2 regions of the Rhizobium sp. GW821-FHT14E12 genome follow, and region 2 is predicted to be linked to the other one. Evidence: predicted binding sites of a transcription regulator. Region 2 holds the regulator's gene; the other holds the start of a gene.

Region 1 (16,187 bases), on a different contig from region 2:
CCACGGCTCGGGCCACTCCGGTTAGGGCCACCGGACGGACGTCCAGCGCCACCGGGCTTGCCGGAGAAGCCGCGTGCACCGCCGGGCTTTCCACCCGGCTTGCCGCCACCAAAGGACTTGCCGCCGCCCGGCTTCTTGCCGAAAGACTTGCCGGCCGGCCGATCACCGGCGGGCCGTTCACCCTGCGGGCGGTCTCCACGCGGCGGACGATCACCGAATGGGCGATCGCCGCGAGGACGCTCGGCGCGCTGTTCGCCATCGAAAGACCGGGCGCGCGGACGCTCGTCACCCTCGGCGCGCGGCCGACGGTCACCAAAGGCTCGATCGCCACGGGGCTTGTCACCATACGGACGGTCGCTGCGGGGTTTGTCGCCATAAGGGCGGTCACCGCGCGGCTTATCACCGAACGGACGATCGCCACGAGGACGTTCCGAGCGTGCTTCGCCCTGGAATGATTTCGCACGGGAGCGGTCGCCGCCCTCGGGCCGTGCGCTACGCTCACCGCGAGGACGATCGCCAAACGCTTTATCTCCACGGGGCTTGTCACCGTAGGGGCGATCACCACGGGGCTTGCCGCCGAAAGGACGGTCGCCTTGAGGGCGGTCGCCACGGGGACGGTCGGAGCGCTTGCGGTCGAAACCGTCGTCATCGCCACGTCCCGTGCGCGGGGCTTCCTCGCTCGAGCGGATCCATTCTCCATCCGCCTCGGCGACGCGGTTGACGCGAACGCGCGGGCCTTCATCGGGGCGGTCGAAGCCGCTGCGCTGCGGGCGCTCGGGCTCACCGCGCTTGGCGGCAGTTCTGGTATTCTTGGCGGCTTTTGCGGCAGCCTTCTCGCCGAGCGGGCGGGCGCCAGGCGCCATCCAGACATTGGCGTTGCGGCGCGCGCCGAGCGGCGGGCGCTTCGGACGGTCGTCTTCCTTGTGGCCGCCGTCGCGACGTCCTTCGTCACGACGATCGTCGCGCTTGGTGTCCAGACGGCCCAAGGCACGTTCGCGCTTGTCCTCGGGACGCTCGCGGTCACGCCTCGGGCGTTCCTCTTTCGCGGCACGCTCCGGCTTGGCCTCAGCCTCATCCTCGCCGGCAGGCGTCGCGGCGTTATACAGCGGCGCATCGAAATTCGCCTTGGCGTCTTCGACCAGGCGCGGACCAAGCTGATCGCGCAGCGTGCGGCCGCGCACTTCCAGCACCCGGCCTTCCGGCAGGTCGCCGAGCTGGAACGGGCCATAGGAAATACGGATCAGGCGGTTGACCTCGAGACCGAGCGCGCCGAGCACGTTCTTGATTTCGCGGTTCTTGCCTTCGCGCAGGCCCATGGTGATCCAGACGTTGGAGCCCTGCGTGCGGTCGAGCGTCGCTTCGATCGAGCCATAGAGCACGCCGTCGACGGCGATGCCTTCCTTCAGCTTGTCGAGCGCGTCCTGATCGATCTCGCCATGAGCGCGCACGCGGTAGCGGCGCAGCCAGCCGGTGGTCGGCAGTTCCAGCACGCGGGCAAGGCCGCCGTCGTTGGTCAGCAGCAACAGGCCTTCGGTGTTGATGTCGAGGCGGCCGATCGACATGACGCGCGGCAATTCTTCCGGCAGATTGTCGAAAACGGTCGGGCGCCCTTCCGGATCGGCATTGGTGGTCACCAGGCCGGCCGGCTTGTGGTAGAGCCAGAGGCGCGTGCGCTCGATGCCGCGGATCGGCATGCCATCCACTTCGATCTTGTCGGCGAGCGTCACGTTGACGACCGGGCTGTCCAGCAGCACGCCGTTCAGCCGCACGCGGCCGTCCATGATCATGCGCTCGATGTCGCGGCGCGACGCCACGCCGGCGCGCGCCATCACCTTGGAAATGCGCTCGGCCTTTCCATCGCCGCCTTCGGTCTCGGCTGCCACCCTGGTGGGCGCGGCCTTCATCGGCTTGGCGTCGTCGCGTTTCATCGCCGGCTTCGTCTTGGTGTCGCGGGTAAAGGGTTTTGGCCCAGGCCGCTTGGGCTTGTCATTCATTGTCATTTGTTGTTTGCCTGAATTTTTAAGGCGTGTTCCTATCAGGTCACGCCCCTGCGGTTAAGTGGAAAATCTTAAATGGCGAATACAAATCACTTCATGAAGCTGGCGCTCGCCGAAGCACGGAGCGCCGGAGCGCGTGGTGAAGTGCCGATCGGTGCCGTCCTCGTGCTCGACAATGCCGTTATCGCCAAGGCCGGCAACCGCACCCGCGAGCTCAACGACGTCACCGCCCATGCCGAAATCGCCGCAATCCGCATCGCCTGCGAGGCGCTCGGCCAGGAACGCCTGACGGGCGCCGATCTCTATGTGACGCTGGAGCCCTGCACCATGTGCGCCGCGGCCATCTCATTTGCCCGCATCCGCCGCCTTTACTACGGCGCGGAAGATCCGAAGGGTGGCGGGGTGGACAATGGCGTGCGCTTCTACCGCCAGCCGACCTGCCATCACGCGCCGGAGGTCTATTCGGGCATTGCCGAACGGGATGCGGCCGACATTCTCAGGGAATTCTTCCAGCTGAAACGGCAGGAAGACTAAAAAAGCGGCGGTTCAGGCCGCCGCTTCATGCTCGGAAAGACTTATTGGAACGGCTTCCACCAGCTGCTGCTGTTGGACTGCTGCGCCGCCTCGGCGTCCTTCTTGCGCTGCTTTTCCTTCTTGCTTTCGGGCGTGCCGACATCGCTCAGCGCAGCCGGGTCGGAAACCTGGCGATATTGCTGCGGCGGGTCGATCAGATAACGGCGCTGATCGTAGGTGCCGGCCTGATCCTGGCGCGCGGCGCGATAGGCTGCCGTCTGCTCTACTTCCGTCTTGCGGTTGCGGCCGCTGTCGGCCTGAGCGAGCGGAGAGCGATAATTGACGTCGTTCTTGTTCTGGTCGGCTTCTTCAGCCAGGCGCTTGCGCGCGTCTTCCGGCGATTCGAGCCAGGCCGGGTTATCCTTGCTCGCCAGCGTCTGCTGCGGCGCGGTCAAGGCTTCCCTCTGGTTTGCAGCGGGGAGAACCAGGCCGGGGCGGTTCGGATAAACAACACCCTTGTCCTTCGGCGTAGCCGCCGAAACAGAGGCGATGTCGCCGAGGTCGTCCAAGAGCTGCACGCCGGCGGTCTTGTCCGTGCCGTAGCTCGGGCTGCTCAAGCAGCCGGACATCAGACCGCAGCCAACCACGAGTGCCGCCAAGCTGACGCCAACACGAACCTTATGCATCGCTCTCATGAAAACCCTTCCCAGCCATGCCGGTGCAACTATCGCAGACCCCAATTCATGCCAACTGCCGCAAAAATCGGGCCATTTTCAGGCAGCTTTTACCGGATGAACGCCTCGAAGGCAATTCACCCGGCAATTTTCTTCAGTTGACGGCCGCCAGCTCGCGCAGGGCCGCGGCGTCACGCGCGGAGACGTCGGGATATTGCGAATCGGACCCGACATCGGTGGTGATGCGCCAGGAACGGGCACATTTGCGGCCTTCGGCCAGCGCCGGCACGACGCTTACCTTGGCGGCGTCATCCAGACGGAAGGCATCGGCAGGCCCTTCGCCAGCATTGACGGTGATGCCGGAGGTGATGCAGATCTCGGCCAGATCCTGCCCTTCCAGCGCCTTCAGGAGCTCCGGATCGGCGACGTAGACAACGGGAGCAGCTTCCAGCGAGGAGCCGATGCGCTTGTCCTTGCGCTCGATTTCCAGAGCACCGGTGACGGCGCTGCGCACGGCGCGGATCTTCTTCCACTTCTCGGCCAGCGCCTCGTTCTTCCATTCGGCGGAAACGACGGGGAACTGTTCGAGATGCACGGAGACCGCCGACGGATTGCGCGACAGCCACGCTTCTTCCGTCGTGAACGGCAGCATCGGCGCAAGCCAGGTCACCATGCAATCGAAGATCGTGCGGATGACGGCAAGGGCCGCGCGGCGGCGCAGGCTCGACGGGGCGTCGCAATAGAGCGCATCCTTGCGAACATCGAAATAGAAGGCCGAAAGCTCGACATTCGAGAAATCGATGAGGGCTCGGGCGATGCGCTTGAAGTCGAAGGCGTCGTAGCTTTCGCGCACGAGTTCGTTCAGCTCGGCGAGACGGTGCAGCATCAGCTGTTCCAGCTCCGGCATATCGGCGTAGGCAATCACTTCGCCCTTGTCGTGCGCCAGCGTGCCGAGCATCCAGCGGATAGTATTGCGCAGCTTGCGATAGGCATCGACATTGGTCTGGATGATGGCTTTGCCGACGCGCAGGTCTTCCGCATAGTCCGATGTCATGACCCAGAGACGCAGGATATCGGCGCCGGCGTCCTTCATCACTTCCTGGGGCGACGTGACGTTGCCCTTGGACTTCGACATCTTCTCGCCCTTCTCGTCCATGGTGAAACCATGGGTTAGGACGGCATCGTAAGGTGCGCGGCCACGCGTCGCCGCGCTTTCGAGCAGCGACGAGTGGAACCAGCCGCGATGCTGGTCGGAGCCTTCGAGGTAGAGATCGGCAGGCCATTTCAGGTCCGGGCGGTCTTCCAGCGTGAATGTGTGGGTCGAGCCCGAATCGAACCAGACGTCAAGGATATCCATGACCTGCGTCCATGGCTCGTTGGCCTTTTCGCCCAGGAAGCGCTCGCGCGCGCCTTCGGCAAACCAGGCATCGGCCCCTTCGGCATCGAAAGCTTCCAGGATGCGGGCGTTGACGGCATCATCCTGCAGGATCTCGCCGTCATCATCGACGAAGATCGCGATCGGAACGCCCCAGGCGCGCTGGCGCGAGAGCACCCAATCCGGGCGCTGCTCGATCATGGCGCGCAGGCGGTTCTGGCCGGTGGCGGGCACGAAGCGGGTATCGTCGATCGCCTTCAGGGCGCGCGAGCGCAGCGTCGTGCCGTCCGCAAGGTCCTTGTCCATATAGACGAACCATTGCGGCGTGTTGCGGAAGATCACCGGCTTCTTCGAGCGCCAGGAATGCGGATAGGAATGCTTCATGCGTCCGCGGGCGAAGAGCGTGCCCGTCTCGATCAGGGCCTTGATAACCAGATCGTTGGCATTGCCCTTCTTGCCGTTGTCGTCCATGACGCGGCCGCCGTCGAAGCCGGGGGCGTCAGTGGTGTAGAAGCCGGCGTCATCGACCGGGAACGGGATGCGCGGCGAGATCCCCCGGGCTTCCAGCGCGCGGGCATTGGCCATCCAGACATCAAAGTCCTCGCGGCCGTGGCTGGGTGCTGTGTGCACGAAGCCGGTGCCGGCATCGTCGGTGACATGGTCGCCGTCAAGCAGGGGAACCTTGAAGTCGTAGCCGAGCGAAGCCAGCGGATGGGCGCAGACGGTCGCGCCGAAGTCTTCGGTAGTCACGTCGCGCAGGCGCTTGTATTGCAGCTTCGCCTTGGCGAAGCCTTCTTCGGCGAGCTTGTCGGCGAAGACCAGCTTTTCGCCGGGGCGCGGGCCGAAATCATTGACGGCTTCCGTTACTTCGTAAAGGCCGTAGGACACCCGCGACGAATAGGCGATCGCCCGGTTGCCGGGGATCGTCCAGGGGGTCGTGGTCCAGATGACGACGAAGGCGCCGGCAAGCGCCGCCGGACCCTCCACGACCGGGAACTTCACCCAGATCATGTCGCTCTCGACATCGGCATATTCGACTTCGGCTTCCGCCAGCGCCGTGCGCTCGACCACCGACCACATGACCGGCTTCGAACCACGATACAGCTGACCGGTCTTGGCGATCTTCAGCAACTCGCCGGCGATGCGGGATTCGGCGTGGAAGTTCATCGTCAAGTACGGATTATCGAAATCGCCGACGATACCGAGACGCTTGAACTCATCGGCCTGGATCTTGATCCAGCCGGCGGCGAAGTCGCGGCATTCCTGGCGGAATTCGTTGACCGGAACCTCGTCCTTGTTCTTGCCCTTCTCGCGGTATTTTTCCTCGATCTTCCATTCGATCGGCAGGCCGTGGCAATCCCAGCCCGGAACGTAGTTGCTATCATAGCCGCGCATCTGGAACGAGCGGGTGATGACGTCCTTGAGGATCTTATTCAGCGCATGGCCGATGTGGATGTTGCCGTTGGCATAGGGCGGGCCGTCATGCAGCACGAATTTCTCGCGGCCGGCAGCCGACGCGCGCAGCACCTTGTAGAGGTCCATCTCCTGCCAGCGCTTGACCAGCTCCGGCTCCTTCTGCGGCAAGCCGGCGCGCATCGGGAAATCGGTCTCAGGCAGGTAGAGGGTCTTCGAATAGTCGAGTTTTTCAGTGGTATCGGTCATGGTTCTGACAATTGCCTCGGCGTCTCGGGCATATCGCGCCAAGAAGGCGCAGCCATAGGGGGATTTTTTCGGCGGCGGTAGCGCCTCGGGAACGGGCGCCAAGAACCCGGACCTTCCGGCAGCTTAAAGCGCGCGGAAGGCCGGGCCAATAATTCGTATCGATGGGCTCAGCCGAAATTGGGTCATAATGGGCGGTTCATAAGCGCTTTTTGAGCGGAAAGGAAGAGGAATCCACCGCCACAAGGCACAGAAAAGCCGCGGGCGTTTCCACCCGCGGCTGATTGAGGAGCCGGTCCGATCAGGCGCGTACCGTCGCCCGCGCCGGCATGACCGCATTGAGGATCACCGACACGACGATATTGGCGGCAAGCGCCAGCAGTCCCGTGTAGACGGTGAAGCTCGTATCTCCGAGAGCGATCATATGCAGCGGCTTCCAACCGGCATCCCAGACGAGATAGGTGCCGCCGAAGAAGCCGACGACCCAGCCGGCAAGCAGAGCAGGCGCCCGGAACCACTTGGTATAGAGGCCGAAGACCAGCGCCGGCAGCGTCTGCAGGATCCAGATTCCCCCCAGAAGCTGCAGGTCGAGCGCGAACTGCGTCGGCAGAAAGATGATGACCAGAAGCGCACCAACCTTGACGACGAGTGAGGTCATCTTGGCGACCTTCGCCTCGCCGGCATCGGAGACCTGCGGATTGACGTAAGCCTTCCAGAAGTTGCGGGTGAAGAGGTTGGCGGCGCCAATGCTCATCACGGCCGCCGGCACCAGCGCGCCGATGGCGATGGCCGCGAAGGCGAAACCGGCAAACCAGCTGGAGAACAACGACTGGAACAGCGCCGGCACGACATCATTGGGGCTATCCAGCTTCAGATTGGCCGCATGGCCCATATAGCCGAGCAGGGCCAGCAGGCCGAGCAGCAGCGTATAGGCCGGCAGCATCACGGCATTCTTGCGGATGGTGTTGCCGCTGTTGGAGGCGAAAATGCCGGTCAGCGTGTGCGGATACATGAAGGCTGCAAGCGCCGAACCGAGCGCCAGCGTCGCATAGGCGACATACTGGTTGCCACCGAGCACCAGGCTGCCAGCCCCCTTGGCCTGGAAAGCCGCATCGGCGGAGGCGAAGACGTTGGCGTAGCCGCCGAGCTTGGCCGGGATGAGCGCAATGGCCGCGATCACCACGATATAGATCATGATGTCCTTGACGAAGGCGATCAGCGCCGGGGCGCGAAGGCCGGCCGAATAGGTATAGAGCGCCAGGATGATGAAGGCGACGGCGAGCGGGAATTCGCCATGAAGCCCCAGCGCCTTGAACACCGCCGTCATGCCGACGAGCTGCAGGGCGATATAGGGCATGGTGGCGATGACGCCGGTGGCGGCAACCGCCAGTTCGAGTGCCCGCGAGCCATATTGGCCATGCACGACATCGCCAGCCGTGACGTAGCCATGATCCTTGGCGCGCCTCCAGAGAAGCGGCATCACCATGAAGACGAAGGGATAGACGACGATCGTATAGGGCAGCGCGAAGAAGCCGTAGGCACCGACCGTGTAGACCAGGGCCGGGACGGCAATCACGGTATAGGCGGTATAAAAATCGCCACCGACGAGGAACCAGGTGATCCAGGTGCCGAAGCTGCGGCCGCCAAGGCCCCATTCGTCGATATGGGCAAGGGTCTTCGGCCTGCGCCAGCGCGCGGCGACAAAGCCCATGACGGTTACCAGCACCATGAAAAAGATGAAGACGGCAAGTGCCGTCGGGTCGATATCAGTCATCATGGCGCATGCTCCGGTAGGCGATCCAGGTCAGGAAAGCGGTGATCGGCACCCAGGCGAGCTGGTACCAATAGAAGAAGGGGAAACCGAAGAGAACCGGATCGTGAGCGTTGTAAAAGGGGACCCAGAGCAAGCCAATATAGGGAATGACAAGCAGCCAGCAGGCTGCCGTCCCAAAGCGTTTATCCATTTCCGATACCTCCCAAGCGGCGCGCAGGCGCCGCCTCGTTGCAGTTGTCAGAGTGGAAGGCGGTGCGTCGGGCCGTGATCGCAGTATGAAATACTAGCGGCCCGAAGCCAATGTGCTTCTGGCTATGCGGAAACGGACTGACGGGTGTAAATTCCTCCCAGCGACCGCCATCGGCCAGCCGCTGCTGAAGTCCTAGGGCGAGCCTGCCGCCTGAACAAGATAGCCGCACACGCGAAGTACCGAGACCTACCCATAAGTGGGTAGACGGGCGCTAGATCGCTCTCGTCGCGATCCCGTGGTCAAGGGCGTAGCGGATCAGCCCGGCTGTCGTTGTGATGCCGAGCTTCCTTTTTAAATTCTTGCGATGCGTTTCGGCTGTCGCGGGCGTAATCCCCAGTTCCTCGGCAATCTCGCGATTGCTCCTGCCGGTGACAATCAAACCCAGAATGTGCCGCTCGCGCGGCGTCAGAGGGTCGGCTTCCGTTCGTGCCTCGTCCGCCATCAATATGTCGCGAACACCCGAGGAAAAATAGGTTCCGCCATTCGCCACGGTCTCAATCGCGCAGACGACTTCGTCCGTCGACACATCCTTGAGAATATATCCGACGGCACCGTGCATGATCGACGACGAGATGTATTCGCGGCTATCGTGCATGGATAGCATCACGATCTGCGTATCCGGGAGCTCGCGGCGAAAGAGTTCGATCGCATCGATACCGCTGAGCTTCGGCATGTTGATATCCATCAGAGTCACTTGCGGGCGCTTCTGTCGCGCTATCTCTAAGCCGATTTGCGCAAGGCTTGCCGTACCAACCACCTCGATATGATCAAAGGTCTCGAGCACCGCTTTCAGTCCATCGAGCACCACGGGATGATTGTCGATCAGGAGAACGCTGATCCTGTCTCTTGTCATGCAGCATCCACCCTTGCGCCCGGCGCAGCATTGGCCGATTTCGGCAGCATCGCCGTCAGCGTCGTGCCATCAGCCGCGCTTTGAACGAGAAGCAGACCATGGAAATGCGCCATCCGCTCCTGCATGTTCCGCAGCCCAAGTCCTCCCTTACCTTCTCCCGCGGCCTCAAAGCCCGTGCCATTGTCCGAAATCCTCAAGCGTGCACGTCCCCGCTCGCTCCAAAGCTTGATCGCCAGAAGCGTCGCGCCGGAATGGCGTTCGACATTGTTCAAGGCCTCCTGCGCGACACGATAGAGCGCGGTACTGGCTTCGGGCTTCAATATACTGGTGAAGCCCGCGGATTCGATCTCCGTTGCGATCCTGGTCCGCTCGGCGAAATTGTCCGCGAGCGCGGTCAGTGCCGCCGTTAAGCCGAGATCATCGAGCACTCGGGGGCGAAGATCATGCGAAAGCCGCCTGATGTCCTTGATCGCGCTGTTGAGGGCATCCACACCCTTCTCGATCGTCGTGGCGGCATCGTCAACCTGGTTTCTGACCTTGCGGCTGGCGAGATCCATGACGTAGCGCACTCCGAGGAGATTCTGCGACACACCATCGTGCAATTCGCGGGCAAGACGTGCGCGTTCCTCCTCCTGGGTATCGATCACTCTTTGCGTCAACTCCTTGAGCCGGCTATCGGCCATGCGCCGCTCGCGAAACGTCAGCAACATGCAGGTCGTGAAAACGACCAGAACGGCCGGAACGGCAATCAGCGTGACGACGATGAAGGTTCCTTTTATGTTGGCCCGCATGCCGGCATTGGCCGCCGCAGTCTGGGTGAAAATATCGTCCAGATAGACGCCGGTTCCGACAACCCAGTGCCATTTGTCAAGGCTGACCACAAATGACAGTTTGTCGGCCATTCGGCCACTGGAAGGCTTCTCCCATTTGTACTGGTGCAGGCCACCGCCCCCTTTTGCCGTCTTGATGAGTTCGGCGATGACCTTGTCACCATCGGGATCGGTCAAATCGAGCCAATTGCGCCCGTTGCGAAAACCCTCGCGCGGGTGAACGACATTGTTGCCGTCATAATCATAGACGAAAAAATATCCGTCCGCGCCGTAGTCAAGTGACGTCAGGATCGCCGCAACCTTGTCCTTCGCGGCCTGGTCATCCGGCTTTGCATCCCGATAGATCACCTGGATGGCCGACACGGCGAGGTTTGTAAGGTTGACTATTTCCGCCTCCTTCGCCTTCAGCATGTTCTGTTCGAACGTCTCGATATTGCTCTTGGTGAGATTGGCCGATTGCCAGGTAATGAAGGCGGTAATAGCCAGGATCGAAAAAACGAGAGGTACGAGCGCAAGCGCGATGATCTGATGGCGCAGTGTCAACGATTGTCCCTCCCAAGAACCGGCCACGAACCATGACCCGTGTCGGACACGAATTCAACAGCCAGCCATAGGCTCAGGGGAAATCGAGCGTTGAGCCAAACCGCACGGGCAATGACAAAGGGCGGAAAACGATGACGGTTGGCTCAAGGCAAAAAGGTGCTGCGGCGCGGAAAACCCTACCCACCCAACCCCTTGCGCAACATCAGGAAAAGGCGATGGCCCGGTCGATGTCGCCGAGCGGCCGGACGCCGGCGAGCAATGCCCTCGCCTCTTCCTCATCCTTCCTGATCTGCGCCACCAGCGGATCGAGGCCGTCGAACTTCAGTTCGGGGCGGAGATAGCCGAAGAAGGAGACGGAACAGATCTGGCCATAGAGATCGCCGCTGAAGTCGAAGACGAAGGTTTCGAGCAGCGGCGCGCCATTGTCGGTGACGGTCGGACGCCGGCCGTAGCTGGCGACGGCATCGCGGATGACGCCATCGGCGGCGCGGAAACGCACGGCGTAGATGCCGGGTTTCAGCTCCACTTCCGGCGGTAGCCGCATGTTCGCTGTGGGGAAACCGAGCGTGCGGCCGAGCTGTTCGCCGCCGATCACTTCGGCCTCGACCGTATAGCGATAGCCGAGCAGACCGGCGGCCTCGGCCACCTCCCCTTCGGTGAGCAACGTCCGGATTCGGCTCGACGAGACCACATCGGTATTTTCATCGCGGAAAGCGTCGATCAGCGTCACGCCGAAACCATGCTTGCTGCCGGCATTCATCAGGAAAGCGGGGCCGCCCTGGCGGTCATGACCGAAATGGAAATCGAAGCCGGTGACGACTTCGGAGGCATGCAGCCAGTCGATCAGGATCGAATGGACGAACTCATCGGCGGAGCGCTGCGAAAAGGCCCGGTCGAAGGGATATTCGATGACCGCATTGAACCCCATCGCCTCGAGGAGGCGCGCCTTCAGCGGAGCGGGCGTCACGCGGAAAACCGGATGATCGGGTTTGAAGACGGTGCGGGGATGCGGCTCGAAGGTGAGCACCAGCGCCGGCACGCCGCGCTCCCGGGCGATCTCCAGCGCGCGCTCGAGCACGGATTGGTGGCCGCGATGCACGCCGTCGAAATTGCCGATGGCGATGACGCCGCCCTTCAGAGTGTCGGGCAGCGGCTCACGGGTTTCGTTGCGATGGAAAACGGTCATCGGCTACCACTCTCCTCAGACAAGGCGCGGCATCCACCACTTCGGCGACGCCTGTTCGCGCGCCAGGAAGGCGCCAAGCGCTGCCTCGTCGGTGTGACCGTCGACGACATATTCGCGGGCATGGATGCCATGGCTGATATAAAGAAGATCGAGACCGTAATCGAGAGCGCCGCGCACGTCGGTCGGCATGCCATCGCCGATGGCGACGACGCGCGACAGCGGGAATTCGCCACGCACTTCGCGGGCGGCTGCGATCGAAGCGTCATAAATCGGCTGATGCGGCTTGCCGGCAATCCGCGTCTCGCCGCCGAGCCGGTCGTAATAGGCGGCCATGGCGCCGGCGCAGGGGATCATGCGGTGGCCGCGCTCGACCACGAGGTCGGGATTGGCGCAGATCAACGGCATCTTGCGGGCCGCCCAGGCCGTCAGCATGTCGGTGTAATCGTCGGGCGTCTCGGTCTCGTCATCGAAGAAGCCGGTGCAGACGATGCTCTCAGCCTCCGCCGCCTCGACGCGCACCACATCCAGTCCCTCGAGAATGCCGGTGTCGCGCTCGGGTCCGAGCAGGAAAACCTTCTTCGGGCCTTCGGCAATCAGCCGGCGGGTGACGTCGCCGGAGGTGACGATGCGGTCATAGGCGCTGTCGGGAATGCCGATCTGGCGCAACTGCTCGACCACCTTGGGTGCCACGCGGGGGGAATTGGTGATGAGGACGACGGTCAGGCCCGCGCCGCGTGCCGCCTCGAGCGCGGCCGGCGCGTCCGGATAGGCGGAGACGCCATTGTGCAGCACACCCCAGACATCGCAGAGCGCGACATCATAATGTCCGCCGATCTCGCGAAAGCTTTCGATACGCTTGCCCATGCAGTCCTCGCACTCAAAGAAATCACGGGCTGACATCGCAAACCGGCCGGCAAATTACAAGAGCGCAGCGCAGGTTTTTGCATTGCACAAGCGCCGCATGCGCTTCAGCCGGCAAGGCGGAGCAGGCAGCCGGCCAAAGCGGAGACACCAAGCACGGTCGCCACGCCCGCCTTCTGGCGGAAAACCAGCACGACGGCGAGCGTGAAAAGCAGCAGCGCCGAGATGTCGATCGTCGTCCAGGCCGGCCAGGCGACGCCGGCGAGCGGGACATTGACATAGTCGCTACCCTGGACCCCGACGCGGCGGCTCCAAATAACCAACCGGCCGACATCGGCAAAGAGCACATGCAGGCCGAACCAGAGCGACAGATTGGCCATGACGCCGACGATCGCCGCGGTGATCGCCGCAAGAGCGGCCGACAGGCCGGCATGACCGCGCAGCCGCTCGATATAGGGGGCACCGGCAAAGATGAAGAGGAAGCTCGGCGCAAACGTCGCCCAGGCCGCGAGACTGGCGCCGAGGAACCCCGCCGTCAGTGGATCGAAGCCGAAGGGATTGCGAAAGCCGGCCATGAAGCCGACGAAACAGAGGACCAGCACGAGCGGCCCCGGCGTCGTCTCCGCCAGCGCCAGCCCATCCAGCATCTCGCCCGGCCGCAGCCACGCATAATGCTGCACCGCCGTCTGCGCCACATAGGCCAGCACCGCATAGGCGCCGCCGAAGGTGACGACCGCCATCCGGGAAAAGAAAGAGAAGATGGCACCGAAGACGTTGGTTTCACCGCTCAGGGTTTCGGCGATGATATCCTTCGGACCATCGAGGCCGTGGATCAGCAAGAGCGGCGCCTGCCAGATCGCCAGCCAGCATAGAAGAGTGAGAAGGGTTTTTCGCACACGGACACTTCGCAGAGCGCTCTTGCCGATGCCGGCAAGGGCAAGCCGAGGTAGTCGCGGACGCCATTGATCATCCCGGTAAGCGCGGTGGAGCACCCGGCCATAGCCCGCAAGACCGGCCAGAAGCACCACCAACGGGAACGGCAGGTCGAAGACGAACAGCAGAAGGAAACTGGCGATCGCGATGCCGACGTGAAACCGCGTCTTCAGCGCCCGGCTGCTCAGCCGGATCAGCGCCTGCAGCACGATCGCCAGCACGCCGGCCTTGATGCCGAAGAAGACGGTCGCCAGCAGGCTGGTGTCGTGAAACAGCGCATAGAAGGCCGAGAGCGCCAGGATGACGACAAAGCCCGGCAGGATGAACAGGAGCCCCGCGACCAGGCCGCCGCGCCAGCCATGCAGCAGCCAGCCAATATAGGTGGCGAGCTGCTGCGCCTCCGGTCCCGGCAGCAGCATGCAGTAGCTCAGCGCATGCAGGAAGCGCTCCTCATCGACCCAACGCTTCTCATCGACCAGAATGCGATGCATCAGCGCGATCTGCCCGGCAGGGCCGCCAAAGCTCAGACAACCGATGCGCGCCCAGACGCGTATAGCCTCAGAAAAGACCGGTTTAGGCGTTATGTCGCTCGGCGTGGACGCTCCGATCGTGCCGGTCACCGCTCCCTACCTACGCTTTTTGCTAAAAAATTCGTCACAAGCGTCCTTGACTCGTCTGGAGCCCAACCCTAAATCTCCGTCGCTAGCACTCGCCGAGGCTGAGTGCTAACAAGCCCCATACGGATCCCCCGCTGATCCGTGAAGTCATTTGATCGAGGGATTAGACAATGGCAAGCACCAATTTCCGCCCCCTTCATGACCGCGTCGTCGTTCGTCGCGTCGAGTCCGAAGCAAAGACCAAGGGTGGTATCATCATTCCCGATACCGCTAAGGAAAAGCCGCAGGAAGGCGAAATCGTCGCCGTCGGCTCCGGCGCTCGTGACGAGTCCGGCAAGGTCATTCCGCTGGACGTCAAGGCCGGCGACCGCATCCTGTTCGGCAAGTGGTCGGGCACCGAAGTCAAGCTTGACGGCGAAGACCTTCTCATCATGAAGGAAGCCGACATCATGGGCATCATCGGCTAATCCAGCCGGTTTCCCCTTTTCCGATACAGCTGACGGGCCATAAACCCGGACAATGCGAATTCAGGAGTTTTTAGACATGGCAGCTAAAGAAGTAAAATTCGGCCGCAACGCCCGCGAAAAGATGCTTCGTGGCGTCGATATCCTCGCCGATGCAGTCAAGGTAACGCTCGGCCCGAAGGGTCGTAACGTCGTTATCGACAAGTCCTTCGGCGCTCCGCGCATCACCAAGGACGGCGTCACGGTCGCCAAGGAAATCGAACTCGAAGACAAGTTCGAAAACATGGGCGCCCAGATGGTCCGCGAAGTTGCTTCGAAGACCAACGACATCGCCGGCGACGGCACCACGACCGCAACCGTTCTCGCCCAGGCCATCGTTCGCGAAGGCGCCAAGGCAGTTGCAGCCGGCATGAACCCAATGGACCTGAAGCGCGGCATCGATCTTGCTGTTTCTGAAGTCGTCAAGGATCTCCAGGCCAAGGCCAAGAAGATCAACACGTCGGAAGAAGTCGCACAGGTCGGCACGATCTCGGCAAACGGCGAAAAGCAGATCGGTCTCGATATTGCTGAAGCCATGCAGAAGGTCGGCAACGAAGGCGTCATCACGGTTGAAGAAGCCAAGACCGCCGAAACCGAACTCGAAGTCGTCGAAGGCATGCAGTTCGACCGCGGCTACCTCAGCCCCTACTTCGTGACCAACCCGGAAAAGATGATCGCCGACCTCGAAGACGCGTTCATCCTGCTCCACGAGAAGAAGCTCTCGAACCTGCAGGCAATGCTTCCGGTTCTCGAAGCTGTCGTTCAGACCGGCAAGCCGCTCCTCATCATCGCTGAAGACGTCGAAGGCGAAGCTCTTGCGACCCTCGTCGTCAACAAGCTGCGTGGCGGCCTGAAGATTGCTGCCGTCAAGGCTCCTGGCTTCGGCGATCGCCGCAAGGCCATGCTGGAAGACATCGCTATCCTCACGGGCGGCACTGTCATCTCCGAAGACCTCGGCATCAAGCTCGAGTCGGTTACGCTCGACATGCTCGGCCGTTCCAAGAAGGTTTCGATCTCCAAGGAAAACACGACGATCGTCGACGGCGCTGGCCAGAAGTCCGACATCGAAGGCCGCGTTGCCCAGATCAAGGCTCAGATCGAAGAAACCACCTCTGACTACGACCGCGAAAAGCTGCAGGAACGTCTTGCCAAGCTCGCTGGCGGCGTTGCCGTTATCCGCGTTGGCGGCTCGACGGAAATCGAAGTCAAGGAAAAGAAGGACCGTATCGACGACGCTCTGAACGCAACGCGCGCTGCTGTTCAGGAAGGTATCGTACCGGGCGGTGGTATTGCTCTGCTGCGCTCTTCCACGAAGATCACCGTCAAGGGTGAGAACCAGGATCAGGAAGCCGGCATCAACATCATTCGTCGTGCGCTGCAGGCTCTGGTTCGCCAGATCGCTGAAAACGCTGGTGACGAAGCTTCGATCGTTGTCGGCAAGGTTCTCGACAAGAACGAAGACAACTACGGCTACAACGCTCAGACGTCTGAATATGGCGACATGATCGCCATGGGCATCGTCGACCCGGTCAAGGTTGTCCGCACGGCTCTGCAGAACGCAGCTTCGGTTGCTTCGCTGCTGATCACCACCGAAGCCATGATTGCCGAGCTGCCGAAGA
Region 2 (16,187 bases):
ACGCCGACATGGCGAAAGGCGGTGAAGCGGCCGAGGAAATCGACGCCGAGCAGTTTCAGCGGCCAGGTCTCGCCGAGCGCCTCGCGCGGAAACCGCCAGCGCCCCATGCCGTCCTCATCGGTGTCGCCGGTGAAGATCGAATCGGCATTGTCCCAGACATGGGCGGGAAGCGACGGCTGCCACAGCGCCTGCGCCTCCGGCCGCACAATGCGGTAGGGACCATATTGCTCGAGCTTCAGCCCGTTGCCGGTGTCGATCAGGTGGAAATCGCCGGCGCCCATCGATTCGAGGATAACGGGCACGCGCTCGACCGGACGCTCGCCGCTGCGCGCGATCAGCGGGCGCTCCGGCGTTGCCGGAACAGGCGCCGCATCACGCGGCTCCGCCATTCGCTCGCCTCGATCACGCGCAACCGCCGTCGGCCTCGAATTGGACTCGCGCGTGGGCTTTGCCGGTGGCTTGCCGGCCTTAACGGGCGCCTCTCGCCTTGCATCCCTTGGGGATTTTGCGCTCGCGCCGCCCGCGGCTCTCTGGCCGGGCCGGCTTTCCCTGTGTTTCGCCATGCTTGTCTCGAAATTGATATGTGCGTGCAAATAGCATCTGGCTGCCACTTGGCAAAGCGCTTTCCGATCTGCGATGATCGCCGGACAAAATGCCAGATCGGGAGGATTGCGCATGGACATGACCGGCGAAGAACGGATTGCCGCGCCGCGGGATGCGGTGTGGGCCGCGCTGAACGACCCTGACATTCTCAAGCAATGCATTCCCGGCTGCCAGAGCCTGGAAAGAATTTCGCCGACCCAGCTGACGGCGACGGTGAAATTGAAGATCGGCCCGGTCTCCGCCTCCTTCAACGGCGAAGTGACGCTCTCCAACATCAACGCGCCGGAGAGCTATACGATCTCCGGCGAAGGAAAAGGCGGCATTGCCGGTTTCGCCAAGGGCGGCGCCGATGTCGTGCTGAAGGCGGATGGCGACGAGACGATCCTGCAATATGAGGCGAAAGCCCAGGTCGGCGGCAAGATCGCCCAGCTCGGTTCGCGGCTGGTCGATTCCAGCGCCAAGAAACTGGCGCAGCAGTTTTTCGCCGACTTCACCGCAGCCATCAATGGCCAGGCCAGCACCTGATTGCCTCCTGAAGATCGCTCATGACGTCCGAGGCAAACCACTGGACCATCCGACCGGCACGCGAGCAGGACACGGATAGTCTCGCCGAGATCTATCTCGGCGTGCGCCGCCAGACTTTTATCTGGGTCGATCCCGTCCGATTCCACAGGGAGGATTTCGCTGCGCATACGCAGGGCGAGCGTGTCTTTGTCTGCGAGGACCGCAGCGGCACGATCGCCGGCTTCCTGACGCTATGGGAACCGGATGATTTCATCCATATGCTCTATATCCTGCCGGCATTTCAGGGCAGCGGCGCCGGCAAGGCGTTGCTTTCCGCCCTGCCGGATTGGCCGAAGCGGCGCTACCGGCTGAAATGCCTGGTGAAGAACACGCGCGCCATCGCCTTCTACCGCGCCATCGGCTTCGAGTTCGTCGGCGACGGCGCATCGCCGGAAGGCGACTACAAGGACATGCAGCTCAGCGGCGATTAGATACACGCATCAGCCCGCCAATCGACGAAACGGCCAATCGCCGTTCTTCGATATTGCGGCAGAGTCTTGTGTTGCCGATGACGGTGCCGCATGCGCGTCGAGTGTGAACAGTTTCAGCAACTCGAAGAGCTCGTCGGCTTCGGCGGACAAGCTGCGCGCCGCGACGGCAGATTCCTGAACCAGAGCCGTATTCTGCTGCGTACCCCTGTCCAGGATCGTGACCGCACCATTGACTTCCCGGAGCGTTACCGCCTGTTCTTTCGCGACCTGAACGATGGCGGAGACGTTTTTGTTCGCCTGCTCAACCTGCGATTCGATCGTCTGTAGGGTTGTGCCGGTCTCTGCCACCAGCGCTACACCGCTCTTTACGTGGTCCTGCGACAACGCAATCAAGCCTCCGATTTCCTTCGCTGCCTTTGCCGAACGTTGCGCCAGTTCGCGCACTTCCTGGGCAACGACTGCGAAGCCCTTGCCGGCGTCACCGGCACGGGCAGCCTCGATACCGGCATTCAGCGCCAGCAGGTTAGTCTGGAAGGCAATCTCGTCGATGACACCGATGATGTTGGATATTTCCTCGGATGAGGACTTGATCCTGGCCATGGCATCGATGGCGGACTGTACGACCACTCCGGAACGGATCGCGGTATCGCGCGTGTCGCGAACGAGTTGCCCGGCATCCTCGGCATTATGGCTGGAATCGGCGACTGTCGTGGTGATCTCCTCGAGTGCCGCGGCGGTTTCCTCGACGGACATCGCCTGCTGTTCCGATCGCATGGAGATGTCGTCGGTCGCCACATGAATCTTCTGCGCGCCGGCGGAGATTGCCCCGGCTGCTTGCGCCACCGACCGCATGGCATCCCGAAGTTTTCCAACCGCGCCGTTGAAGTCCAGGCGGAGCCTGTCCAGGGTCGGAATAAAAGGTGTGTCGAGATGCTGCGTCAGATCGCCGTCCGACATCCGCTTGAGCGCCCCACCAAGCTGTTCGACATTGTTGACGCGGCCGGTCACATCCGTCGCGAATTTGACGACTTTGAAAACCTTGTTGTCGACGTCGAAAATCGGATTGTAGGACGCCTGGATGAAGATCCTCCGGCCACCCTTGCCGATACGCATGAACTCGTCGGCGATAAATTCGCCCTTGGCCAGCCGCTGCCAGAATTGACGATAGCTTTCGCTGGCAGCGTATGTACCATCGCAGAACAGCGAATGATGCTTGCCTTGTATCTCCGACAGCTCATAGCCCATTGTCGCCAGAAAGTTTGCGTTTGCGGCGAGGACGCGACCATCCGGCGTGAACTCGATAACAGCCTGCGAGCGCGACAGGGCATTCAGCTTGCCGGCATCCTCTACGCTCTTGAGTTTTTCGGCCGTTATATCAGTCGCGACTTTCACGACCTTGTAAGGTTTTCCATGCCTGAAAATCGGATTGTAGGAGGCTTCGATCCAGATCTCCCTGCCGCCCTTGCCGATGCGTTTATATTGCCTCTTGTCGAATTCACCGCGCCCGAGCTTGGCCCAGAATTCCGAATAGTCAGGCGAGTTGACTTCATCCGGTGCGACGAACATGCGATGCTGCTGCCCAACGATTTCCGTGAGCTCATAACCAACCGTGCGGCAGAAATTCGCGTTTGCCGTCAATATCCTCCCGGTCACATCGAATTCGATGATGGCCAGGGATTTGTCCATCGCGGCGAGTACCGCCGCCGAGTCGGAACCAAAATTCAATGATATTGCTTTCATCGGATCGTCTCCTGATGCCGCTGCACGTTCATCGTGCTGCCGAGGCAAAGTGAAGTTAATGGAGACGGCTTGCCTGCAATCATCGTTCTTGCGAAGACGTCCCTGGAATCTATCGCCCCAGCTGATTGGGACACGAAGATTAATCGCTCCCTAAGCTTGGCTCTCTTCAGGAAATTGCCTGCATGAAATGGATAGAGCTACGCAAAGTGTATAGCTATTCTTGCACTCCGGCTGGCCCAAGGAGCGCTATCCGCCAATCGTCGACACGAGACCTCGCTATACCCTCGATAGGGCGAAGAGCACGGAAACGGCCGCCTCGAGCGCTTCACTGAAGCGCTCGAGCTTATTGTTTCCACGCAATTCCGGACGGAAAACCGCTACGCACTTTTCCTGGAATTGCTCTAATCACTTCGAGGGAAGCTGGCCGGCGATCTGTTCGGCGCGGCTGCGATGCTTGTCGGCTTCGGCATGCCAGTGCACGGCTTCGCGCGACTGATTGCGGGCGCGCTTGCGGTGTTTACCCTGGTTCACCCAGGTGACCGCCGCGCCGACCACCATGCCGAGGATCAGCGCAACAAATAGCAGCACGAAAAGCGGCGCATGCAACGACAGCACCTGGTCCTCGGGCCTGAACGGATTGAGCGCAAGCGTGGCGGCTTGCCGGTTGGCGACGCAGAAGATGATCAGGATGATGCCGAGCGGCAGCAATATCAGCAGATTGATGATCTTCTTGGTCATTGCGCACGCTCCTGTATCCTGGCGTCTTCGTGCACTGCACTCATCTCGCCTCTAGCCGCAGAATGAATAAAGACTGGGCCGAGTTCAAGTGCCACCAGGTTGCGGCACGATGATGGCCACCGGGGATATCACGAGGGACATCGTTCAAAACGACGCTTAATTGTCGTCGTCTTCTTCGTCGCCGGCGCCGGGATTGAGGCGCTCGCGCAGCTCCTTGCCCGTCTTGAAGAAGGGAACCCATTTTTCCTCGACGAACACGGTGTCGCCGGTGCGTGGGTTGCGTCCGGAGCGTGAAGGACGGTTCTTGACGGAGAAAGCGCCGAAGCCGCGTAGCTCCACTCGGTTGCCGGCGGCGAGCGCATCGGTGATCTCGTCGAGGACCGCGTTGACGATATTTTCGACGTCGCGGTGATAGAGATGCGGGTTACGAGCCGCAACAATCTGCACCAATTCCGACTTGATCACGGTTTGCCCCCTTAAATCATTGATTTATCAATTGGCTGCACCCTGCCAAACAGAAAGCAGGCCGTCAAGAAACAACTTCTCGGTCATCATTTTCTGGAGGCCCTCTCCCTTCACAAAATCATCATAACCGAAGAGATTTAGCAACCAGGAAGCAGCGCCCGGCCAAAAGAAGGACGAGGTTTTGTTCTCAGCCTTCCAATCGACGATGGGCAGGTCCTTATTGACCTTGCGCGTATCGAGATAAGCGCGAATTTCGTCCTCGCCGCCGAGCGTGTCGATCAGCTTGTTCTGGAGCGCCTGACGGCCGGTGAAAATGCTGCCGTCGGCAAGCTTCAGCACCTCTTCGCGCGGCAATTTGCGGCGGTCGGCGACAAGATCGACGAACCAGCCGTAGCTATCCATCACCATGCTGCGGATCATGGCCTTGGCGTCCTCGCTCGGCGGATGGAAAGGCGACGGCTCGGCCTTCATCGGCGACGACTTGATCTCCTCCAGCGAAACGCCGAGCTTGTCGAGCAGCTCCTTGGTCTGCGGATACTGGAAGATCACGCCGATGGAACCGGTAATCGAGGTGTCGCCCGCGACGATATCATCACCCGCCGTGGCGATCATATAGCCGGCGGAGGCCGCCACGGTGCGGATATCGGAAACAACGGGCTTCTTGGCGGCGACAGCGCGGATGGCCTTGAAGATCCGCTCTCCCCCATAGGTCGTGCCGCCGGTCGACGAGATCGACACGATCAGGGCCTTGACCTGATCATTGTCCTTGATCTTCTTCAGCCGCTCCAGAAGCTCGCCATCATCCTGGATGAGACCGGAAATAGCGACGCGGGCAATCTGCGGCCCGCGTGTATCCGGCAGGTCCGCCGCAAAGAAACGGTAGAGAGCAAAGCCAAGCCCCACCATGAGAAGAACGGCGATGATGCGCCAAAAGCCAAGTTTGCGGCGCAATTGCCGCCGGTCTGCGATTGCAGAACTGTCCATGACGCCTTATCTCTCCCCTTGTCGTAAACTGGGCATGCTACAACCGGATATATAATACCTTGAAACCGGCGCAATCCTTCGCGAATATGCTGGCCGTCTTTTCGAGATTATACATCGGGGCTTTTGTCCAGTGCGTCGTCATCAGATAGGGCGTCACCCGATCCGATGAAACAGGCACCCATTATGTTTTTCCGCTAAATTTCCTCAGGCGCGGAAAAAAATCCATATTGGCAAGCCAATGCAATAATGCGAAACGATCCGGCGGGCTTGTTGGCACAGTCTGTGCATAACCCAATGCGGTTTTCCGGATCTAGAGAACACGGACCTGTTGCATGCTCAATACTATCGAGACCACCGGCCAGGCGATTGGCTCCGAGCTGGAAAGGAACGCGTATAAGGACGCGATCTTCCATTCCACGCGCGTGCGCAAGCTGAAGATAGTCCTTCCCGTGGCCGCTCTGATCGTCTCGTTGATCTTCATCGCCGTCTCGCTGGTCCGCGCCTACCTGCCGGAAAACATCCAGATCGAAGGCGCAAGGATAGAAGACGGCAAGGTGGTGATGGAACGTCCCGCCATCGCCGGCCGCAACAAGGACGGCATCAATTATTCCATGCTCGCCGAGAAGGCGCTGCAGGATATTAAAAATCCGAACATGATCACGCTCAAGAGCATCAAGGCCTCCATGCCGGTCAACAATGACGTGATTGCGCATGTGACGGCCGAGAGCGCGGATTTCGACCGCCAGGCCGACACGCTGAAGCTCACCGACCCCTTTACCATTCTGATGGACAATGGTTTGCGCGCCGAATTCCGGACTGCCTTCCTCGACGTCAAGAAGGGCGATCTCTCCAGCCAGGATCAGGTTGCAATCTACAGAGGCGGCATGTCGGTTGTTGCGCAGTCGCTCAAGATGACGGATAAGGGGAGCGTAATCGAATTCGACGGACAGGTTCGGATGAATATTGATCCGACCACACTCCACAATAAAGCTAGCGAACAACGGCCGGGCGGTTCATGATAAACGATTGGCAATATTCCCTTTTTAACTCCAACCTGCGTAAGGCGGGTCTTCTCTGTGCTTTCGGTGCGCTGGCATTTTTGGCCGCGCCCGGCGCTGACGCCCAAACGACGACGAGCAAGATGCCTGGCCTCGCTCTTTCCAGCGACCAGCCGATCCAGATCGAAAGCGACAAGCTGGAAATCCATGATGCGGAAAGCCAGGCGGTCTTTACCGGCAACGTCAAGGTTGTCCAGGGCACGACGACGATGCAGGCCGGCAAGATGACGGTCTTCTACAAGAAGAAGCAGCCCGCCGCCGATGCAGCCGCCAAGCCAGCGACCGACAATCCGGTCGCAAAGGCCGCCAAGGAACAGAACCAGTCGCTGGTCTCCGGCGATGCCAATATCGACCACATTCTGGTCACCAACAAGGTCTACCTCGTCTCCGGCACACAGACAGCGACGGCGGACGACGGCTCCTTCGACATGGCGAACCAGCTTGCAGTCCTCAAGGGCCAGAAGGTCGTATTGACTGATGGGCCGAATGTTTTCACCGGCTGCCAGCTGACGGTGCACATGGCGACGGGCGAAGCGCAACTGGATGCCTGCGGTGGCCGCGTCCAGATTCAGCTCGATCCGAAGTCGCAGCAAGTGCAGCAGCAACAGCAAAAAAAGAATTGATTCTGGCCAACTCGTGACGACATCGACAACCTCCCCCTTGCCCGGTGCGACCGGGTTGCCCAGCGCGGCATCCGGTTCACCGACCGCCGACAAGGCGCGCTATCAGGGTACCCTGATCGCGCGCGGCCTCACCAAGACCTACCGCACCCGGCGCGTCGTCAACGGCGTCTCGCTGGTCGTGCGGCGTGGCGAGGCGGTCGGCCTCCTGGGGCCAAACGGCGCCGGCAAGACGACCTGTTTCTACATGATCACCGGGCTGGTGCCCGTCGATGAGGGCACTATCGAGATCGACGGTAACAACGTCACCTCGATGCCGATGTACCGTCGCGCCCGTCTTGGCGTCGGCTACCTGCCGCAGGAAGCCTCAATTTTTCGTGGCCTGACGGTGGAGGAAAACATCCGCGCCGTGCTCGAAGTCCACGAAAAGGACAAGGACAAGCGCGAGCACAAGATCGACGAGCTGCTCGAGGAATTCCACATCCGCAATCTGCGCACGGTGCCGGCGATCGCGCTGTCCGGCGGCGAGCGGCGGCGTCTGGAAATCGCGCGCGCTCTGGCGACCGATCCGACCTTCATGCTGCTCGATGAACCCTTTGCCGGCGTCGACCCGATCTCGGTCGCCGACATCCAGAATCTCGTGCATCATTTGACGGCGCGCGGCATCGGTGTGCTGATCACGGACCACAATGTCCGCGAGACGCTCGGTCTGATCGACCGCGCCTATATCATCCATGCCGGCGAGGTGCTGACCCACGGCAGGGCCAACGATATCGTCAGCAATCCGGAAGTCCGAAAACTCTATCTTGGCGACAATTTCAGTCTTTGATAGTCTTGGATTGGGCCGGAGCGTATTGTCGCATTGCCAAATGGCTGAGCGCTCCGGAAATTCATCTTACCGTTATAGTTCCGCTTGACCAAACCCAATAAAAAAGCAATTTTTGGGCCAGTTGGAAGTCTGTGGCATTTTTTCTAAAAAAATGCGGACTTTCGAAAAGATCAAGGGGAGTCCCGCGTCCGCCATGGCATTATCGGCCAATCTTTTCCTGCGCCAAAGCCAAAGCCTGGTGATGACACCGCAACTGATGCAATCCATCCAGTTGCTGCAGATGACGCATTTTGAGCTCACCCAGTTCATCGCCCAGGAAGTCGAAAAGAATCCGCTGCTCGAATTTACATCAAATGACGAGGATATAGGCAACGGCAATGAGCGCGAGGCAAAGGAAGAACGCTACGATGCCGCGGAGGAAAGCCGTGGCGACGACGGTGCCGACCACAATAGCGGCGACCTGAAAAGCGACTGGTACGAGAGCGAAAACACCGGCCATGCCGACCGGCTGAACGACGAACTCGACACCAACTTCAGCAATGTCTATCCCGACGATAGCACCGCGCAGCGCGCCGACGCGCCCGAGCTTTTGAGCCAATGGAAATCCATGCCCGGCGGCGAGGCCGGCGAAAGCTACGATCTTGACGACTTCGTTGCCGGCCAGATTTCGCTGCGCGACCACCTTAACGAACAGATCCCCTTCTCCCTGCCGGCGATGGCCGATCGGCTGATCGCCCAGCATTTCGTCGACCAGCTCGACGATTGCGGCTATCTGCAGGTTGACTTGCGCGAGACCGCCGATCGCCTCGGCACGACGCTTGGCGATGTCGAACGGGTGCTTGGCGTATTGCAGCAGCTAGACCCTCCCGGCGTCTTTGCCCGGTCCCTCAGCGAGTGCCTGGCGATCCAGCTCCGGCAGAAGGATCGTTTCGATCCGGCCATGGAGCGGCTGATCCAGAACCTCGAGCTTCTCGCCCGCCGCGATTTCGCGACGCTGAAGCGTCTCTGCGGCGTCGACGAGGAAGACCTGCTCGACATGATGGGCGAGATCCGCCAGTTGAACCCGAAGCCCGGCAGCGGCTTTGAGACCGGCATATCCGAGGCGATCACGCCCGATATCGTCGTGCGCCCTGCCTCCGACGGCAGCTGGCTGGTGGAACTCAATCCCGACACGCTGCCGCGCGTTCTCGTCAACCAGTCCTACTTCGCCTCCGTCACCAAGACGAGCCAGGACCACGCCTTCCTGTCGGAATGTCTGCAGAACGCCAATTGGCTGACGCGCAGTCTGGATCAGCGCGCCAAGACGATCATGAAGGTGGCAAGCGAGATCGTCCGGCAGCAGGATGCGTTCCTGATCCACGGCGTCGACCATCTGCGGCCGCTCAATCTGAAGACTGTGGCGGACGCCATCAAGATGCACGAGTCCACCGTCAGCCGCGTAACCTCGAATAAATACATGCTGACGCCGCGCGGGCTGTTCGAGCTCAAATATTTCTTCACCGTCTCGATCAGCGCCGTCGAAGGCGGCGACAGCCATTCCGCCGAGGCGGTACGGCACAAGATCCGCCTGCTGATTTCGCACGAAAGCCCGGACACCGTGCTTTCCGACGACGATATCGTCGATACGCTGAAGAAGGGCGGCATAGAGCTAGCTCGCCGCACGGTTGCAAAATACCGCGAGGCGATGAACATCCCTTCCTCCGTGCAGCGCCGCCGGGAGAAGCGGGCGATTGCAAAGGTCGCCAGCTTTTAGCAGCCGCTCAAGCTCAATCTGAAATTGCAGATTTCCTAACGGAGCGTTAAGACGCAGTTGACTTTCCAATGTGGCGGGGCTAGAAGCCCGCCGCAATCGGTGCAGGACGACGGCACGACCATGAACTTATCCCCATCATCCCAAAGGCCCCGCATAAACGCAATTTGTCTTTGAGCGCGTGAAGTGCTTGGATGAGCTTGAGGCTTGGCGTAAACTGGTACGCGCAATAACCACGACAAGAAGGGAAACTCCATGAGTGTGCGTGTCTCCGGTAAACATATGGAAATTGGTGACTCCTTCCGCCAGCGGATTGAAGACCAGATCGGTATGGCCGTGACAAAATACTTCGACGGGGGGTATTCAGGCCAAGTGACGGTACAGAAATCCAGTTCCCGCTTCACAGCCGATTGCAAACTTCATCTCGACAGTGGCATCGTTCTGCATGCCGCCGGAGAGGCGATGGACCCGCAATTGGCGTTTGACGCGGCGTCCGCACGCATCGAAAAGCGCCTGCGCCGCTATAAGCGCAAACTGAAAGATCATCAGGCCGCGAGCCACGCGAACGGCCATATCGAAGTCGCCTATACCGTCATGGACGGCATGTCGGACGACGACGAGGAAATCGCAGCCGATTTCGCGCCGGCAATCGTTGCCGAAAGCACGAAACAGCTAAAGACCATGTCGGTCGCGACCGCCGTGATGGCGCTCGACATGACCGACGAGCCGTTGCTGCTCTTCCGCAGCCCCGGCAAGGACCATTTGAACATCGTTTACCGTCGTCAGGACGGCAACATTGGCTGGATAGACGCAGCCAATATCAAAAGCTGAGAAAAGAAGATGAGTGGCGGCCCTGCACCATGTCAGTCGGCCGCCGCTCCTCCGTCATTGGATCTCGGCGACACGAAGGATAAAGAGAATGGCATTGGCAGATTTGCTGCACCAAGATGCGATCATCCCCGCCTTGAGGGCAAATTCCAAGAAACAACTGCTTCAGGAACTGGCAGCCAAAGCCTCCAAGTTGACCGGACTGCCCGAACGCGAAATCTTCGACGTCGTGCTGCAGCGCGAACGTCTGGGCTCCACCGGCGTCGGCAACGGCATCGCCATCCCGCATGGCAAGCTCAATAGCATCAAGTCCATCATCGGTATTTTCGCGCGCCTGGAACAGTCCGTCGATTTCGAGGCGCTGGACGACCAGCCCGTCGATCTCGTTTTCCTGCTGCTTGCCCCCGAGGGCGCCGGTGCCGACCATCTCAAGGCGCTGTCGCGCATTGCGCGCGTGCTACGCGACCAGGATCTGGTCGCCAAGCTGCGCGCCACGGATTCCGCCTCGGCAATCTACGCCTTCCTCAACGAGGAACAGGCATCCAACGCCGCCTGAGCGGCATGAACTGAATTTGGAACACCAAACACCAAGGGCCGGATGATCTTCCATCATCCGGCCCTTGGTGTTTGGGTATGTCTTTGAGGCTCAGGCGTCTTTTTCGTCGAACGGGCTGTTGGCGCCTGGCTCGGAAATCTCGGCGACCTTCGGGCCACCCTTGGCGACACCGACCATGGCCGGGCGCAGAACGCGTTCGCCGATGACGAAGCCGGCCTGCACCACCTGCACGACGGTGTTGTTGGGGACTTCCGGGTTCGGCACTTCGAACATCGCCTGATGGAAGTTGGGATCGAACTTCTGGCCGACCGGCTCGATCTGACGCACGCCATGGCGCTCCAGCGCGGACAGCATGGAACGCTCGGTCATCTCCACGCCTTCGATCAGCGTCTTCAGGCCGGCATCGTCGCGGAGTTCCGCCGGGATGGCGTCCAGCGTACGGCGCAGATTGTCCGACACGGCAAGCATGTCGCGGGCGAAGCCGGCGACGGAATAGGACTTGGCGTCCTTGATCTCGCGCTCGGTGCGACGACGCAGATTGTCCATATCGGCGGCAAGACGCAGGTAGCGGTCGCGCAGATCGCTATTTTCGGCCTTCAGCAGCTCGACCGGATCCGGCTCTTGAGTTTCGGCCATCGTCTCCACGGTGTCCGCGACATCTTGCGCGAGGTCGGCCGCCGTGGCGTCAGGTCCGGTTTTCGTTGTTTCGTCGGTCATGACGGTCTCCGAATTGTTTGTCTTTTGAATGTGCCCGATATCGAGGTTTGGCTGGAAAAAATCAAGGCTTTGTCGCGAAGAACAGCCGATTCCCGGCATTCCGGCCGCTCTTGGACCAATGCCGGCGGGCGCACGGCATGATCCGTGGCCGGCGGAAGCGGATGATTGGACACCTGTCTTTCCAATGAGACGCTTTTCCTCAAAGCCCGGGCCGCGACATCCGGGAAAACAGCTGGGCTGTATAGTCCACCATCGGCACGATGCGGGCATAATTCAGCCGTGTCGGACCGATGACACCGACGGCGCCGATGATGCGGTCGTCGTCATCGCGATAAGGCGCGACGATCAGCGACGAGCCGGAGAGCGAGAAAAGCTTGTTTTCCGAGCCGATGAAGATGCGTACGCCCGGACCGCTTTCGGCCAGGTTCAGGATCTCGATCAGGCTGTCCTTCTTTTCGAGGTCGTCGAACAGCAAGCGCAGCCGGTCGAGATCCTCGGCGCCGCCGACTTCGGCCAGCAGATTGGCGCGGCCACGCACGATCAGCTGCGTCGGCTTGCCCTCATCCTCGCCGCCGGACCAGACGGCGATGCCGCGCTCGACCAGCTCATGCGACAGCGTATCCAGCTCGTGGCGCACGCTCTCCTTCAACGATTGCAATTGACGGCGCAGATCCGGCAGGGTCTGGCCGGTCATGTGGGCGTTGAGGAAATTCGCGGCTTCCGTCAGCTGCGACGAGGTGATACCGGCCGGCAGCTCAATGATGCGGTTTTCCACCTGGTCATGGTCGCCGACGAGCACAGCAAGCGCCTTGGTAGGCTCCAGGCGGATGAATTCGACATGCTTCAATACCGGATCGTTCTTCGAGGTGATCACCAGCCCGGCGCCGCGCGAGATGCCCGAGAGCATGCGGCTCGCCTCGGTCATGACCGATTCCATCGGCTGGTCGCGATTGCTGCCGCGCACCTGCCGGTCGATGGTGGCGCGATCTTCCGCCGAGAGATCGCCGACCTGCATGAAGGCATCGACGAAAAAGCGCAGACCAATCTGCGTCGGCAGGCGGCCGGCACTGATATGCGGCGAATAGATCAGCCCAAGCTCTTCCAGATCGCTCATGACGTTGCGCACCGAGGCCGGCGACAGCGACATCGGCAGCAGGCGCGAGAGATTGCGCGAACCGAGCGGCTCGCCATTCTCAAGATAGCCTTCGACGATGCGACGGAAGATTTCTTTCGAGCGTTCGTCCAGCGCTGCAATGGCATCCGTAACCGACGATGTCGTGAATCCCATTTCGCTGTCAGACCCCTTCTGTTGAACCTCAGTTAAAATATAATCATTCAGTTAGCATTGGCAAAAGGGAAAAATGCCAACACCGCCATATCCAGGCCTTTCAGCCTGCTTTTCCTTTGCAAAAGCCGCCAGTGGATCGTAGAAGCGGTCGATAAACGTTCAGGAGAGTAGAATGCGGCCTTCAGGCAGAAAAACCGACCAGATGCGCAAGGTCTCGTTCGAGCGCAATTTTTCCAAGCATGCGGAAGGCTCGTGCCTGGTGAAGTTCGGCGATACGCATGTGCTCTGCACGGCAAGCCTGGAAGAAAAGACGCCACCGTGGCTGCGCAACAGCGGCAAGGGCTGGGTCACGGCCGAATACGGCATGCTGCCGCGCGCCACCGGCGAACGCATGAAGCGCGAAGCCGCTTCCGGCAAGCAGGGCGGCCGCACGCAGGAAATCCAGCGTCTCATCGGCCGGTCACTGCGCGCTGTCGTCGACCTGAAGGAACTCGGCGAGCGCCAGATCACCATCGACTGCGACGTCATCCAGGCCGATGGCGGCACGCGCACGGCCTCGATTACCGGCGCCTGGATCGCGCTCTACGACTGCCTGAAGTGGATGGAAAGCCGCAACATGATCAAGGTCGATCGTGTGCTCAAGGATCATATCGCCGCCATTTCCTGCGGTATCTTCGCCAGCCAGCCGGTGATCGACCTCGACTATCTCGAGGATTCATCCGCCGAGACCGACGCCAACTTCGTCATGACCGGCAAGGGTGGCATCGTCGAGATCCAGGGTACGGCGGAAGGCACGCCCTTCAGCGAAGAGGAACTCACCACCCTGATGCATCTCGCCAAGAACGGCATCGCCGAGCTGGTGGAGCTGCAGAAGCAGGCGATTGCCTGACCCAAGAGGCGACCAAGCGATGAACCCGTCGTTGGAAGGCATTCTCGAAACTGCTGTATATGCCGATGATCTCGATGCCGCCGAAGCTTTTTATGGCGGCATACTCGGGCTCGAGAAGATCTCGCGCGGCGGTAACCGGCATGTGTTCTATCGCTGCGGACCGGGTGTGCTGTTGATCTTCAATCTGGCCGAGACAATGAAGCCGTCGGAGCCGGGTGCCTTGCCCGTGCCGCCGCATGGCACGACCGGCCATGGTCACGTCTGCTTCCGGGTCGGCGGCAACGATATCGAGGCGATGGCGGAAAGGCTGAAAGCTGCCGGTATTGCCATCGAAGCCGATTTTCACTGGCCGAATGGCGGCCGCTCGATCTATTTCCGCGACCCGGCCGGCAACAGCCTGGAATGCGCCGAACCCCGGATCTGGGGCATCTGACAGGACAGGATATGCGTAAGCTCGATACCAAGACCATCGTCGTCGCCAGCCACAATGCCGGTAAGATCCTAGAAATCCAGGACCTGATCGGCCCGTTCGGCTTCACCGCCAAATCGGCCGCCGATCTCAATTTCATCGAGCCGGACGAAACCGGCACGACCTTCGAGGAAAATGCGACGATCAAGGCGCTGGCCTCTGCCAATGCCTCCGGCCTGCCGGCCTTGTCGGACGATTCCGGCCTGATGATCGACGCGCTCGGCGGCGATCCCGGCGTCTATACCGCCAACTGGGCGGAAACGGCTGACGGCACCCGCGATTTCGTCATGGCGATGCAGAAGGTCGAGACCGCATTGGAAAAAGCGGGCGCCACCACGCCGGAAAGCCGCACCGCGCGCTTCGTCAGCGTGCTTTGCCTCGCCTGGCCGGATGGACATACCGAGCTTTTCCGCGGTGAGGTCGAGGGCACCGTTGCCTGGCCACCGCGCGGCTCACAAGGCTTCGGCTACGATCCGATCTTCCAGCCCAAAGGTTACAACACGACCTTCGGTGAGATGAGTGCCGAAGAGAAGCATGGCTGGAAGCCGGGTGAAGCCCAGGCGCTCTCGCACCGTGCTCGGGCCTTCAAGCTCTTTGTCGAAACCTGTCTGGAGGCGTAAGCTCAAGCCTGTGGACATCATGGAACCGCAAAACATGACGCGTGAGGCGCAATTGCTGCCCGATACCGGTGAACCCGGCTTCGGCGTCTATGTGCATTGGCCCTTCTGTGCGGCCAAATGCCCCTATTGCGATTTCAATAGCCACGTCCGCCATCAGCCGGTCGATCAGGAACGTTTCGCAGCTGCCTTCCTGAAGGAAATGGCGTCGATGCGGGCGATTGGCGGTCCGAAGACCGTGACCAGCATTTTCCTAGGCGGCGGTACGCCGTCGCTGATGAAGCCCGAGACGGTCAGCGCGGTTCTCGACGGCATCGCCAAGCATTGGCATGTGCCCGACGGTATCGAGATCACCATGGAGGCCAATCCCTCCAGCGTCGAGGCCGAGCGCTTTCGTGGCTACCGCGCCGCCGGCGTCAACCGCGTGTCGATGGGCGTGCAGGCGCTGAACGACCGCGATCTGAAATTCCTAGGCCGCTTGCACAATGTCGCCGACGCGCTGAAGGCAATCAAGCTGGCGCGCGACATCTTCCCGCGCATGTCCTTCGACCTCATCTATGCCCGCCCGAACCAGACCGTCGAGGAATGGGAGCGCGAGCTGAAGGAGGCGATCTCCTATGCCGTCGACCATCTCTCGCTCTACCAGCTCACCATCGAGGAAGGCACGCCCTTCTACGGCCTGCATAAGGCGGGCAAGTTGATCGTGCCGGATGGCGACCAGTCGGCGCTGCTCTACGAGGCGACGCAGGAGATCACCGAACGCGAGGGCATGCCGGCCTACGAAGTCTCAAACCACGCCCGCCCGGGCGCGGAGAGCCGCCATAACCTCACCTATTGGCGCTATGGCGACTATGCCGGCATCGGTCCGGGCGCCCATGGCCGCCTGACCCTCGGCCCGAAGAAACTGGCGACCGCCACCGAGCGCAAGCCGGAGACCTGGCTGGAACTGGTCGAGCGCGACGGCCACGGCATCGCCGATCAGGAAATGCTCGGTAACGACGAACAGGCCGACGAGTTGCTGCTGATGGGCCTGCGCCTGAA

The links. The regulator HrcA, encoded in region 2, represses chaperone genes, less so after heat shock. The targets are predictions, from matches to a motif close to GTTAGCACTCNCNNNNNGNGAGTGCTAAC.
Region 1: the regulator HrcA is predicted to act here: its motif matches at 14,150-14,178, upstream of groES (co-chaperone GroES).

Annotation. Positions count from the first base shown of each region.
Region 1 is NZ_JBXAPH010000016.1:51,246-67,432, forward strand. It holds gene AC1RO0_RS30075 (pseudouridine synthase) at 1-2,000, opposite strand, end outside; gene AC1RO0_RS30080 (nucleoside deaminase) at 2,073-2,531, shown strand; gene AC1RO0_RS30085 (hypothetical protein) at 2,573-3,205, opposite strand; gene ileS (isoleucine--tRNA ligase) at 3,339-6,221, opposite strand; gene mctP (monocarboxylate uptake permease MctP) at 6,520-7,995, opposite strand; gene AC1RO0_RS30100 (DUF3311 domain-containing protein) at 7,985-8,182, opposite strand; gene mctR (two-component system response regulator MctR) at 8,454-9,095, opposite strand; gene mctS (two-component system sensor histidine kinase MctS) at 9,092-10,468, opposite strand; gene AC1RO0_RS30115 (bifunctional riboflavin kinase/FAD synthetase) at 10,671-11,654, opposite strand; gene AC1RO0_RS30120 (TIGR01459 family HAD-type hydrolase) at 11,670-12,518, opposite strand; gene chrA (chromate efflux transporter) at 12,623-14,068, opposite strand; gene groES (co-chaperone GroES) at 14,236-14,532, shown strand; gene groL (chaperonin GroEL) at 14,609-16,187, shown strand, end outside.
Region 2 is NZ_JBXAPH010000023.1:257-16,443, reverse strand. It holds gene AC1RO0_RS31545 (class I SAM-dependent methyltransferase) at 1-563, opposite strand, end outside; gene AC1RO0_RS31540 (SRPBCC family protein) at 676-1,128, shown strand; gene AC1RO0_RS31535 (GNAT family N-acetyltransferase) at 1,149-1,598, shown strand; gene AC1RO0_RS31530 (methyl-accepting chemotaxis protein) at 1,608-3,338, opposite strand; gene AC1RO0_RS31525 (LapA family protein) at 3,744-4,076, opposite strand; gene AC1RO0_RS31520 (integration host factor subunit beta) at 4,233-4,541, opposite strand; gene sppA (signal peptide peptidase SppA) at 4,569-5,525, opposite strand; gene lptC (LPS export ABC transporter periplasmic protein LptC) at 5,858-6,544, shown strand; gene AC1RO0_RS31505 (LptA/OstA family protein) at 6,541-7,206, shown strand; gene lptB (LPS export ABC transporter ATP-binding protein) at 7,262-8,032, shown strand; gene rpoN (RNA polymerase factor sigma-54) at 8,226-9,785, shown strand; gene hpf (ribosome hibernation-promoting factor, HPF/YfiA family) at 10,038-10,613, shown strand; gene ptsN (PTS IIA-like nitrogen regulatory protein PtsN) at 10,702-11,166, shown strand; gene grpE (nucleotide exchange factor GrpE) at 11,257-11,883, opposite strand; gene hrcA (heat-inducible transcriptional repressor HrcA) at 12,083-13,171, opposite strand; gene rph (ribonuclease PH) at 13,344-14,060, shown strand; gene AC1RO0_RS31465 (VOC family protein) at 14,080-14,493, shown strand; gene rdgB (RdgB/HAM1 family non-canonical purine NTP pyrophosphatase) at 14,505-15,149, shown strand; gene hemW (radical SAM family heme chaperone HemW) at 15,184-16,187, shown strand, end outside.